One region of the Chimaeribacter sp. YP20170169 genome, then DNA from elsewhere that is predicted to be linked to it. Evidence: predicted binding sites of a transcription regulator. Region 1 holds the regulator's gene; the other holds the start of a gene.
What was found. The regulator ArgR, encoded in region 1, controls arginine synthesis, uptake and breakdown. The targets are predictions, from matches to a motif close to ANTGAATAAAAATACANT.

Region 2: argA (amino-acid N-acetyltransferase) is a predicted target of ArgR. The motif match lies at 1,781-1,798, and genes of this name have one in related genera.

Annotation. Positions count from the first base shown of each region.
Region 1 covers NZ_CP176824.1:413,544-420,823, forward strand. The annotation lists gene ACK3SD_RS01930 (methyl-accepting chemotaxis protein) at 1-678, shown strand, start outside; gene fbp (class 1 fructose-bisphosphatase) at 744-1,742, opposite strand; gene mpl (UDP-N-acetylmuramate:L-alanyl-gamma-D-glutamyl-meso-diaminopimelate ligase) at 1,913-3,280, shown strand; gene ACK3SD_RS01945 (hypothetical protein) at 3,390-3,623, opposite strand; gene ACK3SD_RS01950 (YdgH/BhsA/McbA-like domain containing protein) at 3,696-3,956, opposite strand; gene yhcN (peroxide/acid stress response protein YhcN) at 4,078-4,341, opposite strand; gene argR (transcriptional regulator ArgR) at 4,745-5,215, opposite strand; gene mdh (malate dehydrogenase) at 5,670-6,608, shown strand; gene ACK3SD_RS01970 (helix-turn-helix domain-containing protein) at 6,633-6,932, opposite strand; gene ispB (octaprenyl diphosphate synthase) at 7,264-7,280, opposite strand, start outside.
Region 2 covers NZ_CP176824.1:760,653-767,932, reverse strand. The annotation lists tRNA gene ACK3SD_RS03465 (tRNA-Met) at 1-71, shown strand, start outside; tRNA gene ACK3SD_RS03460 (tRNA-Met) at 136-212, shown strand; gene amiC (N-acetylmuramoyl-L-alanine amidase AmiC) at 321-1,580, opposite strand; gene argA (amino-acid N-acetyltransferase) at 1,831-3,156, shown strand; gene ACK3SD_RS03445 (hypothetical protein) at 3,284-3,412, shown strand; gene ACK3SD_RS03440 (hypothetical protein) at 3,412-3,540, shown strand; gene recD (exodeoxyribonuclease V subunit alpha) at 4,184-6,025, opposite strand; gene recB (exodeoxyribonuclease V subunit beta) at 6,022-7,280, opposite strand, start outside.

The DNA of each region.
Region 1 (7,280 bases):
ACCGAAGAGTCTGCCGCCTCACTCGAGCAGACCGCCGCCAGCATGGAGGAGCTGACCTCCACCGTGCGCATGAACGCGCAAAATACCGAGCAGGCCAATGCGCTGGCAGAGAGCGTCTCCGCCATCGCCAGCAAGGGCAGTGACGTGGTAAGCGAGGTGATGGAGAAGATGCGCGCCATTACCCACAGTTCGCAACGCATCGGCGACATCATCACCGTGATGGATGGCATCTCGTTCCAGACCAACATTCTGGCTCTGAACGCGGCGGTCGAGGCGGCACGTGCCGGGGAGCAGGGGCGTGGCTTTGCGGTGGTGGCCGGTGAGGTGCGCAATCTGGCGCAGCGCAGCGCCCAGTCGGCGAAGGAGATCAAGACACTGATTGGTGACTCTGAGGCGCGGGTCAAGGAGGGCCGCCAAATGGTCGAGGGCGCGGCACAGACCATGAGTGAAATCGCCGAGGAGGTGGGCCGGGTCACCACGCTGATGCGTGAGATCTCCACCGCCACCCATGAGCAGAGCAATGGCATCGGCCAGGTCAATCAGGCGGTCACGCAGATGGATCAGGTGGCGCAGCAGAATGCGGCGCTGGTGGAGCAGGCGGCCGCCGCCACCGCCTCGCTGGAGGAGCAGGCGCGGCTGCTGGCGGAGATCATGGCGGGCTTCAAAGTAGGCCGATAGGGCTTATCGGCAGGCAGAAAGCAAAAAGGGTGATCGCGAGATCACCCTTTTTTATTGCCGCCGGATCAGTTGTCCGGGTAGAGCTCGATAAAGCGCTCGGCGTCTTCCACCATAGAGTGGGTGCCGACAAAGAACGGCGCGCGCTGGTGCAGCGACTCCGGCTCAATGTCCAGAATGCGGCGCACGCCATCGCTGGCCTTGCCGCCCGCCTGCTCGGCCAGGAAGGCCATCGGGTTGCATTCATACAGCAGGCGCAGCTTGCCTTTCGGGTGGCTGGCGGTGCTTGGGTAGATATAGATGCCGCCTTTCAGCAGGTTGCGGTGGAAGTCCGCCACCAGCGAGCCGATATAGCGCGAGGTGTAGGGGCGCTGAGTCGCCTCATCCTGCTCTTGGCAATATTTGATGTACTTCTTCACGCCGAGCGGGAATTTGATGTAGTTCCCTTCGTTGATGGAGTACATGTTGCCCTTTTCCGGGAAGCAGACTTTCTCATGGGAGAGGCAGAACACACCGAGGGAAGGGTCATAGGTGAAGGCATGGACACCGCAGCCAGTGGTGTAGACCAGCATGGTGGAGGAGCCATACACCACATAGCCAGCGGCGACCTGGGCGCTACCCGGTTGCAGGAAGTCCTCGGCCTTGACCGGGGTGCCAATCGGGCTGATGCGGCGATAGATGGAGAAGATGGTGCCGACAGAGACGTTGACGTCAATGTTGGAGGAGCCATCCAGCGGGTCCATCAGCACCACATACTTGGCATTCTCCGCGCCTTCGAAGATGACGATCTCATCTTCCTCTTCGGAGGCGATGCCAGCCACTTCACCACGGGCTTTCAGGGCCGCTTTCAGCTTTTCGTTGGCGAACAGATCGAGCTTCATCTGCACTTCGCCCTGAACGTTCGACACGCCGCTGGTACCCAAAATATCGACCAGACCCGCCTTATTGATATCCCGGTGGATAATCTTGGCACCGAGCTTGATCGCGGAGAGCAACGCCGTCAGTTCACCTGTGGCGTGGGGGAAGTCGTGCTGCTTCTCGACAATGAATTCGCCTAACGTTTTCATGACACAATCCCTGAATCTAATGATGGAAAGTGGTTTCGGTTACAAACCACCAACATAAGCTGAGCCAGTTTAACGTAAAGATATGGACGATTCATAGGCAAATCCATTTCTTCTGGACGATTCCGAGCGGTAGAATACCGGCTGACCCAAAGTGATCAAATGGAAATAATATGCGTATTCATATTCTTGGTATCTGCGGCACCTTTATGGGCGGGCTGGCGATGCTGGCCCGCTCGCTGGGCCATGAGGTAACCGGCTCTGACGACAATGTCTATCCGCCGATGAGCACACTGCTGGAGAACCAGGGCATCAACCTTATCCAGGGATACGATCCGGCACAGCTCGATCCCGCGCCGGATCTGGTGATCATCGGCAACGCCATGACGCGCGGCAACCCGTGCGTGGAGGCAGTGTTGGAGCGTGGCATCCGCTATATGTCAGGCCCGCAGTGGCTGCATGACGATGTGCTGCGTGAACGCTGGGTCATCGCCGTTGCCGGGACGCACGGCAAAACCACCACCGCCGGCATGGTCACCTGGATCCTGGAAGAGTGCGGCTACCAGCCGGGCTTTGTGATCGGCGGCGTGCCGGGCAACTTTGAGGTCTCTGCCCGTCTGGGCGGCAGCCCGTTCTTCGTGATTGAGGCGGATGAGTATGACTGCGCCTTCTTCGACAAACGATCCAAGTTTGTCCACTACTGCCCGCGTACCCTGATCCTGAACAATCTGGAGTTTGATCATGCCGACATCTTCGACGATCTGAAGGCGATCCAGAAGCAGTTCCACCATCTGGTGCGGCTGGTGCCGGGGCAAGGGAAGATTATCCTGCCGGATCACGACTCCCACCTAAAGCAGGTGATGGCGATGGGCTGCTGGAGCGAGCAGGAGTTCGTGGGCGAAGATGGCCGTTGGCGCGCTGCCAAGCTGACGCCGGACGCCAGCAAGTTCGAGGTCTTCCTCGAGGGCGAGCGGGTTGGCGAGGTGAGCTGGGCGTTGGTAGGCGAGCACAACATGCACAATGGCCTGATGGCGATTGCCGCGGCGCGCCACGTCGGCGTAGCGCCGGCGGACGCCTGCCGGGCGCTGTGCGGCTTCATCAACGCCCGCCGCCGTCTGGAGCTGCGCGGCGAGGCCAACGGCGTGACCGTCTATGACGATTTCGCCCATCACCCAACGGCGATCCTTGCCACCCTGGCGGCGCTGCGCAGCAAGGTGGGCGGCACGGCGCGTATTCTGGCGGTGCTGGAGCCGCGCTCCAATACCATGAAGCTGGGCATGAGCAAAAATGAGCTGGCACCAGCGCTGGGGCGTGCCGATGAGGTCTACCTGCTTCAGCCGCAGAATATCCCGTGGCAGGTGGCGGAAGTCTCCGAGGCGTGCGTGCAGCCTGCCTACTGGAGCGCGGACGTCGATACTCTGGCGGACATGGTGGTAAAAGCGGCCCACGCTGGCGACCATATTCTGGTGATGAGTAACGGCGGGTTTGGCGGCATCCATACCAAACTGCTGGAGAAGCTGGCGGCCAAAGCGGCGCAGTGAATCACCATGCGATAAACAAGGGGGCTTCGGCCCCTTTTTTATGGGCAAGTGCCATAAAAAAGCCCCTGCAGGCAGGGGCAATGGGGTTCGTCGGAGAGGACGAGGGTATTTATTTGGCAGCGGCGTGGTGCCATGCCTGACTTTCTAGCGTGCCGCTGATGGCGGGGGTGAGGTGTTCACCCTGTGCCGAGGTGCCCATCAGCACCTGAGAAAGGCTCAGGGGCAGGGATTCGGCATGTTGCATGGCGGGGGCCGTCTCTGCGCTGCCGGAGGTTTCGGCATGGGCAACAGGGGCGAGGCCCGCCAGCATGGCCATCAGGGCTGGGATTAACTTGCTTAACACGATGCTTTCCTGTAGGCGGCCGCCCAATGTGCTCCCATCATCTTGCGGGAGTAGGCCGGGCCGCATCGGCGATTACTGGTAGATTTCCGCTGTCGCGTGGTAGTTGCCGTTGGAGTAGGCTTCCACCACCCGATAGGCTTTAGCGCCTTTACTGTCGGCGGCATCAGAGAGCGCCTGACGGATGGCGGTGGGTGAGCCATCTACGCCGCTGACGCTGACAGTACCGACCGGGGTCATGTCATGGGTCGGGGCGGTCACCAACTCGGCGGCGGATGCGCCAGCAGAGAGGGCGGAGAACAGGGCCAGGGCGGCAAAGGTTGCTTTCATTTTCATGATTAAATTCCTTAAGGTTGCAGAACAACCGCTAAGGCTACATCACAGTTTCGGCCTATCGGTTGTTACAGGTAAGTCAGCGGGAGCGGGCGCCCCCTCAGCGTGGCGTGGTCGCCAGCGATTACTGGTAGATCTCGGCGGTGGCGTGGTAGTTGCCGTTGGTGTAAGCCTCAACCACACGGTAGGCTTTGGCACCCTTGCTGTCTGCTTTTTCAGAGAGTTGCTGACGGATATCTGACGGTGCAGCGGTCACACCGCTCACGGTGATGGTGCCCATCGATTGCAGGCCAGCCGCCTGATTGGCATCAACAGATTGTGCTGCAAATGCGCCGAATGACAGTGCAGATAGAATGCTCAGAGTCGCGATACTTGTCTTAATGTTCATGGTTTGTCCTCGTCGTGCTTTATTATTCGTTAGATTTATGTGATTCACATCACGAAACGAAGTATACGCCTCGTTACATCTAAAAATAAATAGGACGCTAATAGTTTTTGAGGTTACTTTGTGTGCGATTGTGATTTTTTTATAACCACAAAGCATAAAAATTGATTAATTTACGTTCGAAAAACGTTAATTTTTCGTAAGATCAGGGACATGACTGGCTTTGACCAAAAGTGCGCTTTCTGACAGGGCGATATGCTGTGGTCACATTATTTTGTGGTTGGATCGGCGAAAGAGTGGTGCAGAAGCGGGATAATCACGTATGAGGAAGTTCAGGAAGGTAATTTTACCGGACGGTCAGCGGGTAAGAAAAGTATAACGGCGCACAGGCGCCGTTGGGGGCAGATTAGAGCTCCTGCTCAAACAGACCCAGAATGGCATCATAGAGCTGCTTGACGCTGAAGCCACTGGCCGGGGTGGTGAAGATGGTGTCATCCCCGGCGATAGTGCCGAGGATACCCTCGGATTTGCCCAGTGAGTCCAACAGACGGGCAATCAGCTGCGCGGCACCGGGGCTGGTGCGGATGACCACCACGGAGTCATTGTAATCCACGTCCAGCACCAGATTCTTCAACGGGCTGGTGGTGGTGGGCACGCCCAACTCTGCCGGCAGGCAGTAGACCATCTCCATCTTGGCATTGCGGGTACGCACCGCGCCAAATTTGGTCAGCATACGGGAGACTTTGGACTGGTTGATGTTATCAAACCCTTCCTCTTGCAACGCCTGAACAATCTCGCTTTGAGAACTGAATTTTTCTTCTTTCAGCAGCGCCTTAAAGGCCTTGATCAGATCTTCTTGTTTTGCGGGATTACGCATAGTGCACCGTGGAATCATCAGAGTTGAAGTCATTATTATGCATATATATGAATTTTTATGCAATGTCGAGCAGGGGCCTGAATCATTGCAGGCTTACTCTCACAAGGAAAGCCGCGGAGTGTAGCAAAATCGCCTCCTCATGAATATGCCAATTGGCGAAGCTTTTTCCGCGGCTGGCAATACGTGATATTGATATTAAAATGGTGTTGTACGAATGTTATTCATCACTGTAATGCAGCTCACGGATTGTGCAGGGCCGGGCATGTCATACTGGAGTCTCGTTCTGTGCACCACACTTTTCACTCACTTCACGCTTTCCTTAATGTTCGGGCTGACCTATCGCACATGCCCGCACAGATCCGGTAAGGATTTGTGGTGGATCTCGCGATGACGTAAAGTATTAATGTTTTGAATTCACGGCATTTTTACGTTTACCATAAAAAAGGAGTATAGGATGAAAGTTGCAATCCTCGGCGCAGCCGGCGGCATTGGTCAGGCGCTCGCCCTTTTGCTAAAGACCCAACTGCCTTCAGGTTCGGAACTCTCTTTATATGACATCGCCCCCGTTACCCCCGGTGTGGCGGTCGATCTCAGCCATATCCCCACTGCCGTCAAGATTGAGGGCTTCAGCGGTGAAGACGCCACCCCGGCACTGCACGGGGCGGACATCGTGCTTATTTCCGCTGGCGTTGCCCGCAAGCCGGGCATGGATCGCTCCGACCTGTTCAACGTTAACGCCGGCATCGTACGTAACCTGATTCAGCAGGTCGCGAAAACCTGCCCGACGGCGCTGATTGGCATTATCACCAACCCGGTCAACACCACGGTGGCGATCGCCGCGGAAGTGCTGAAACAGGCGGGCGTCTATGACAAGAACCGCCTGTTTGGCGTGACGACGCTGGACACCATCCGCGCCAACACCTTTGTCGCCGCCCTGAAGGGTAAGCAGCCCGAGGAGATTGAGGTGCCGGTGATTGGCGGTCACTCCGGGGTGACCATCCTGCCACTGCTGTCGCAAGTCTCGGGCGTGACCTTCAGCGAGCAAGAGGCCGCCGACCTGACCAAGCGTATCCAGAACGCCGGTACGGAAGTGGTCGAGGCCAAAGCCGGTGGCGGCTCCGCCACTCTGTCGATGGGCCAGGCCGCTGCGCGCTTTGGGCTGTCTTTGGTACGTGCGCTTCAAGGGGAGAGCAATGTGGTGGAGTGCGCCTACGTTGAGGGCGATGGCCGCTATGCCCGCTTCTTCGCCCAACCGCTACTGCTGGGCAAAGAGGGCGTGGTAGAGCGCAAAGAGATTGGTGCACTGAGCGATGCCGAACGGCAGGCGCTGGAGGGGATGCTGGAGGTACTGCGCAAGGATATTGAGCTGGGTGAACAGTTCGTTAACCCATAACACCCTGCCTGACTGCCGCTGGCCTTATGCCAGCGGTTCTTCCCGATCGCCCGTCTGTTTCACTCTGGCGGCGCGCAACGGTTTCTGAGCACTAATCGTTTTAGTGACAGGATCATAGTAACGGCTTGGCCAGATCTGGCCGGGGGAAAGGCCCAGCGCCTCCGCGATGATCTTCTCGCCCTTTGGCCAAGAGCGATAGAGCGCGTTGGAGAGGGTGGATGAGCTTAATCCCGATGCCCGTGACAACGCCGCCAGCGTCATCTTCTTTTTACGTAATGCAGCCATAATGTCCGCTGGATGCCAATCCTGTTTCCTTACCCGCATATCTTCATCCCTATTTGTAAATCCACTGATCAACCAGAAACACTCATTTTTTCAGAAAAAATATCACACCAAATTTCTGATAAATGCGCAAATGCCTTTCTAAACGAAAGGAAAAAAATGTGCGAACTGGCAACATTTTATGCAAAAAAGACAGAAAAAACGATAAATTGCATAAATAAAGATTATAAGGGCTAATGGTTTTTCAGAAATAAATTGAAGCTTGAAATGGTTATTTTTTCGGAAAAGGAGGGGGCGACATCGGGTGGCTAACAGGTAGCCGGGGGAGGGGAGAGGCCCGCCCCCGCAAGCGGGCGACGGGCAGGACAGCGCGTCAGAAATCGCGTTTAA
Region 2 (7,280 bases), 350 kb from region 1:
GTGGAGCAGCCTGGTAGCTCGTCGGGCTCATAACCCGAAGGTCGTCGGTTCGAATCCGGCCCCCGCAACCACTTCAACGCTGTACCAGCAGTGATTGAAGGTAAAAACAGCAGTACCCTAAAGCAGTAACACGGACGCGGGGTGGAGCAGCCTGGTAGCTCGTCGGGCTCATAACCCGAAGGTCGTCGGTTCGAATCCGGCCCCCGCAACCAACTTAAATGACACCCTTCCGGGTGTTTTTTTGTTTCTGGCTTCCGCCAATTTTTTCCCCCTCCCCTTTTGCATATCGACGGGCCTCCCTGCCCATCGACGTTCGCTGACTATCCGCGCCGTGCCGCCAGCCCGCCCTTGGCAAAGTACGCCTTAATGCCAGCCAAAATGGACTCCGCTACCTGTTGCTGGAAGCGGCTGGTTTTCAGCTTGCGCTCCTCCTGCACATTGCTGATAAAGGCTGTCTCCACCAGAATCGACGGAATGTCCGGTGCCTTCAGCACCGCAAAGCCCGCCTGATCGACCTTGCTCTTGTGCAGGTGGTTGACCTTGCCCATCCGCCCCAGCACCTCTTTGCCGAACTTCAGGCTGTCATTGATGGTGGCGGTCTGCACCAGATCAAACATGGTGTGATCGAGGTACTTGTCGCCGCTGCGGCTGACGCCGCCAATCTCATCGGACTCATTTTGCGTCTGCGCCAAATAGCGCGCCGCCGCGCTGGTCGCCCCCTTGGTGGAGAGCGCAAACACCGAGGAGCCGCGCGCCGCCCGGTTGGTAAAGGCATCGGCATGGATTGAGACGAACAGGTCAGCCCGCTGTTTACGCGCTTTTGCCACCCTCACCCGCAGCGGGATGAACACATCTTCACTGCGCGTCATGTAGGCGCGCATATGCGGCTCGCGGTCAATCAGCCGTTTCAGCCGCCGCGCAATCAGCAGCACAATGTCCTTCTCACGCGTTTTGTACTTGCCGATGGCCCCCGGATCCTCGCCGCCGTGGCCGGGATCGAGCATGATGATGATGGGCCGGTCATGCCCGGCATGGCCGCTCGCCTGGCTCTTCGCCGGCAGGGTGCGCTCCAGGTCGCCCTGATTGTAGTCCTGCAACAGTGACAGCAGCGGATCTGCCGCCTCCCCCCCGGCGGCATGGCCGTTGGCCGGATAGAGATCGACCACCAGCCGGTTTTTGAAGCTGGAGACCGGGCTGAGGGTAAACAGGCGCGGGCTGCTGTTACGCTTCAACTCCAGCACCACGCGCACGGTATTGGGGTCGAACTGGCCGACGCGCGCCCGCTTCAGGTAGGGATCGTTGCTGCGCACCTGCTTGCCGATGCCCTCCAACACGCTGTTGAGATGAACGCCCTCAATGTCGATCACTACCCGCTCCGGGTGGCTGAGGGCAAACTGCCGGTACTTGAGCGGCGTGTTGGACTCCAGCGTCACGCGGGTGTAAGTGGATGAGGGCCAGACCCGGACGGCGATAACATGCGATGCGGCAGCAAAACCGACCCGGCTGACACTCAACAACCAGGTCGCGGTGGCGGCCTGCATCAGGCGACGGCGCGCCAGATTGGTGGGTTGATCGGTCATGCGACTCCGGAAAAAGGTAAGGGCGATGAAAGCGCACCGCCAAAATAGGAAAAGCCGCAAAAACTTTAACGAATCAGTCCCTTCCTGTCACCCCTTACGCCCCCCGGCGGGCAAAAAGAGCGTTACGCTTTGTGAATCCGCCATATTTTTCCCCTCCCTGACCAATCCTGCGCCAAATCGCGCTTGCCATTCCGGCCATAAAAGAATAAAAATACAAAAATTACGAATAAACATGCAAAGAGGCGAGGCCGTGAAGGAACGTAGTACAGAGCTGGTTCAAGGATTCCGTCACTCAGTTCCCTATATCAATGCCCACCGGGGCAAGACCTTTGTGATAATGCTGGGCGGCGAAGCCATTGAGCATGAGAACTTCGCCAATATCGTCAATGACATCGGCCTGCTGCATAGTCTGGGGATCCGGCTGGTGGTGGTCTATGGCGCGCGACCGCAGATTGACGCCAACTTGGCCCAGCACCAGTGCGAGCCGGTCTACCATAAGCATACGCGGGTAACCGACGCCAGAACCCTGGAGTGGGTGAAGCAGGCGGCCGGCCTGCTGCAACTGGACATCACCGCCCGCCTCTCCATGAGCCTGAACAACACCCCGTTGCAGGGCGCGCACATCAACGTGGTGAGCGGCAACTTCATCATCGCCCAGCCGCTGGGGGTGGATGATGGCGTGGACTACTGCCACAGCGGCCGTATCCGCCGCATTGATGAGGAGGCAATCCATCGCCAGCTCGACAGCGGCGCGATTGTACTGCTGGGGCCGGTGGCGGTTTCAGTGACCGGGGAGAGCTTCAACCTCACCTCCGAAGAGGTGGCAACGCAGCTGGCCATTAAGCTGAAAGCGGAGAAGATGATTGGCTTCTGCGCCGAGCAGGGCGTGACGGATGGCGAGGGCAACATCATCTCTGAACTGTTCCCGAATGACGCCCAGCAGCGGATTGAGACGCTGGAGGGCAGCGGCGACTACCACTCCGATACCGTGCGTTTCCTGCGTGGGGCCGTGAAAGCCTGCCGCAGCGGCGTACGCCGTAGCCACCTGATCAGCTATCAGGAAGATGGCGCGCTGGTGCAGGAGCTGTTCTCACGGGACGGCATCGGCACCCAGATCGTGATGGAGAGCGCCGAGCAGATCCGCCGTGCCACCATCAATGACATCGGCGGCATCCTCGAACTGATCCGCCCGCTGGAGCAGCAAGGCATTCTGGTGCGCCGCTCGCGTGAGCAGCTGGAGATGGAGATTGACAAGTTCACTATCATCGAGCGTGACAACCTGACCATCGCCTGCGCCGCGCTCTACCCCTTCCCACAAGAGAAGATCGGCGAGATGGCCTGCGTGGCAGTACACCCGGAGTACCGTAGCTCCTCGCGTGGCGAGTTGCTGTTGCAGCGCATCGCCAGTCAGGCGCGCCAGATGGGGCTAGAGAAGCTGTTTGTGCTGACCACCCGCAGCATCCACTGGTTCCAGGAGCGCGGCTTCCAGCCAGCCGAGGTGGACGTACTACCCACCGAGAAACTGGCGCTCTACAACTACCAGCGGCGTTCCAAGATCCTGTTGGCCGACCTCTAATGCCACACCGGCACCTCAGGGCGCCGGTGTGCGGTTTCCAGCCAGCCGAGGTAAACGTACTGCTCACCGAGAAACTGGCGCTCTACAACTACCAGCGACGTTCCAAGCTCCTGTTGGCCGACCTCTAATGCCACACCGGCACCTCAGGGCGCCGGTGTGCGGCTTCCAGCCAGCCGAGGTGGACGTACTGCCCACCGAGAAACTGGCGCTCTACAACTACCAGCGGCGTTCCAAGCTCCTATTGGCCGACCTCTAATGCCACACCGGCACCTCAGGGTGCCGGTGTGCGGCTTCCAGCCAGCCGAGGTAAACGTACTGCTCACCGAGAAACTGGCGCTCTACAACTACCAGCGGCGTTCCAAGATCCTGTTGGCCGACCTCTAATGCCACACCGGCACCTCAGGGCACCAGTGTGCGTTTGGTCAGGTCTATGGCGCAAGGGGCTGCATCAGCCGATCGCCCAGCCCGTAAGGACGTGCGACCGACCGAAAAGCTGGCGCTCTACAATGACCTACGGCGCGCCACTCTCTCTAATACACACCGGCGCCTCAAGGTGCCGGTGTGCGTTTGGATCAGGTCTATGACGCGAGGGGCTGCATCAGCCGATCGCCCAGCCCGTAAGGACGTGCGACCAACCGAAAAGCTGGCGCTCTACAATGACCTGCGGCGCGCCACTCTCTCTAATACACACCGGCGCCTCAAGGTGCCGGTGTGCGTTTGGGTCAGGTCTATGACGCAAGGGGCTGCATCAGCCGATCGCCCAGCCCGTAAGGACGTGCGACCGACCGAAAAGCTGGCGCTCTATAATGACCTGTGGCGCTCCACTCTCTCTAATACACACCGGTGCCTCAGGGCGCCGGTGTGCGTTTGGGTCAGGTCTATGACGCAAGGGGCTGCATCAGCCGATCGCCCAGCCCGTAAGGACGTGCGACCGACCGAAAAGCTGGCGCTCTACAATGACCTGTGGCGCTCCACTCTCTCTAATACACACCGGCGCCTCAAGGTGCCGGTGTGCGTTTAGTCAGGTCTATGACGCGAGGGGCTGCATCAGCCGATCGCCCAGCCCGCTGCGGCGCTGGGTGGGAGTGCTGATGGCGCTCGCCAACACTTTCTGGCTGGTATAGAGCGAAAGCTGCCGTTTGGCGCGGGTAATGGCGGTGTAGACCAGCTCACGCGTCAGCACTGGCAGCCACTGGTTGGGCAGCACCAGCAGGGTATGGTCGAACTCCGACCCTTGCGACTTGTGCACCGTCATCGCGTAGGCGGTCTCGTGGGCCGGCAGGCGGCTGGGCTGCACCGATTTGATCTCGCCGTTGGGCAACTGGAAATAGACGCGCAGCTCATGGCGCGCGTCCCGCAGCGTGATGCCAATATCACCATTGAACAGCCCCAGCGCACTGTCATTGCGGCTGATCATCACTGGCCGGCCTGCATACCAGCGTCCGGCCGCGCCCGGCGCACGGCGGATCACCCCTTGTCGGCTCAGCGCCTGCTCAATCCGTTCATTCAACCCACTGACGCCAAATGGCCCCTCGCGCAGGGCGCACAGCACGCGGAAGCGGTTGAACAGCGCCAAAATCTCGGCGGCGTCCCCGCCTGCGTTCACCTGCTTCAGGTAGGGCTGGTACTCCTCCATACACACCGCCAGCAGGTGCTGGTACTCCTCGGCGCTGCCCAGCGGGTAGCCGCGCACATCCTCATAGCTTCCCTCCAACGCCTTCAGCGCCTGCGGGACCTGCCCAGCATTCACCGCGCTCGCCAACCGGCCAATGCCGGAGCGGGCATCGAAGCGATAGCTTTTGCGCAGCAGGCAGAGGCTGTCACGGACGGAGGCGTGGCTCGGGTGGTCGGCCCCCTCAAGCGCACAGCCGGTCAACGCGCTAAGCTGGCCGGCGCGGGACGCACTGTAGCCCTGCTCGGCGAAGCGACAGAGATCGCCCAGCACCGCCCCGGCCTCCACGGACGCCAGCTGGTCGCGGTCACCCAGGAAGATCACCCTGGCGTGCGGCGGCAAGGCGGCAATCAGCCGCGCCATCATTGGCAGATCCACCATCGACGCCTCATCCACCACCAGCACGTCGAGGTGCAATGGGTTGGCGGCATGGTGGCGCATCCGCTGGCTATTGGGCTGCGCGCCAAGCAGGCGGTGCAGCGTCGATGTCTCCTGCGGGATGGCAACCGACAGATTGAGTTCGCGGCTGGCCTTGCCCAGCGACTCCGTCAGGCGCGCCGCCGCCTTGCCGGTCGGCGCGGCCAGCTGGATGCGCAGTGGTTTGCCGCCGGACAGCTGCACCAGCGCCGCCAATAGCTTGGCGACGGTGGTGGTTTTGCCGGTGCCGGGGCCGCCAGAGATGATGGAGATGCGCCGAGTGATGGCCACGGCGGCCGCCACCTTCTGCCAGTCCGGCTCCGCGCCGCCCGCGCCAAACAGCGCATCCAGGATGGCGGCGAGCGCCTGCGTGTCCGCCGGCTGGTCGCAGTCGCTGGCGATAAAGCTCGCCACCTGCGCCTCGCACTGCCACATCCGTTGCAGGTAGAGCCGATCTTTATGCAGCACCAACGGCGTCGGGCGGGAGCCGTCACTCACCGCTGGCCACGCCAGCAGCCATTCGCGCCACTGTCCGTGGTCTGGGTTACCGATGCGCTCACCCATGGCACCGGCCAGCTCCGGGTGGCGGCCATCAAATAGCGCCGCGGCGTTCAGGTGGGTCAGCGGCAAACAGACGTGGCCGCTGCCCGCTTCGGCGCTAACACAGGCCGCTGCCAGCATCAGCGCTGGCTCGCGCTCATCCGCGAGAAAACGGGCAAATTGCACATCCAGCGGCCTCAATGCGCCGCCCAGCAGCGCGCGTTCCAGTAAGGTCATCATGGGCGTGTCTCCGCCTCCATGTTAAGCGCGTGGCCCTCAAACAGGGCGTCCATCTGCTCGATGAATGCTCCCGATGGCCGACAGCGAAACAGGCCGTTATCCGGGTGCTGCCGGTCAATGCCGCGCAAAAAGAGATAAATCACCCCGCCAAAGTGGCGGTCAATGTCATAGTCAGCCAGACGGTGGCGCAAATAGCGGTGCAGCGCCAGGCTGTAGAGCTGGTATTGCAGGTCGTAGCGGTGCTCCGCCATCGCCTGCTCCATCGCCGGCTGGGTGTAGGCCGCGGCGCTGTCACCCAGCCAGTTGGATTTGTAGTCCAGCAGGTAGAATTTGCCCTCCCAGCGGAACACCAAATCGATAAAGCCCTTCAGCATCCCCTGCACCTGCCGGAAATCGAGGGGCGGGTAGCGGGCAGAGAGCGGGTCATGCCGTTTGACCAGCGCGTCCAGATCGGTGGCGTGCAGCAGGCCACGGATCGGGATGTAGAACTGCAACTCGGCCTGACGCATCGCCGGTGTCAGCTGCCGCAACGACAGCCCCGGCGGCCCAAGCGGCGCCTGTAGCACCTGCTCCAGCCACGGGGCCAGCACCTCGCCCCACTCTGCGCCAAAGCCGTGTGCCACCAGTTTTTCCGCCAGCCAGTCGCTCTGCGGCGTCTGGCTGAACTCCATCTCCTCAAACAGGCTATGCAGGAAGGTGCCGGGCGACGCGCCCTTCGGGAAGGCGTGCGGCGTCATGCCCGGAGCCGGTTCGGCGGGGTTTTCGCCGGCGGCGTCAATGTCCAGACGCGGCAACAGCGCCTCCGCCAATGCACTGCCGTGCTGTTGCAGGCCGGAGTAACTGGTGACGCGCCAGTTGTCGCTGACGCGGCGGCTAAAGTCGCGGGCAGCCAGCGTGAGCGCCGGGTTGCCCGGTGCCTCCCACGGCTGCGCAGCTGGCTCGGCCACCTGCGTCAGGGCGATGCCCTCGCCCTCCAGCGCTGCCAGCCGCGTCGCTAGCTCGGCGGCGTCACAGGGCTGGCCCTGCTGGATCAGGTAGCCGAGCGCGCTGCGGTGCAGGTCGGTTTCGCCCTGCTTTTTGCGGTTGCCCTGAATCAGCGGGGCCATGCCGATGCTACAGTGGTAGACCGAGCGGGTCAGTGCCACGTAGAGCAGGCGCAGATCCTCTGCCAGCCGCTCCTCTTCCGCCAGCGCCTGACTCTCCTCCTCGGCGCGCAAGTCGAGCAGCGCCGCAAAGGTTTGGCGATCGTGGTAGA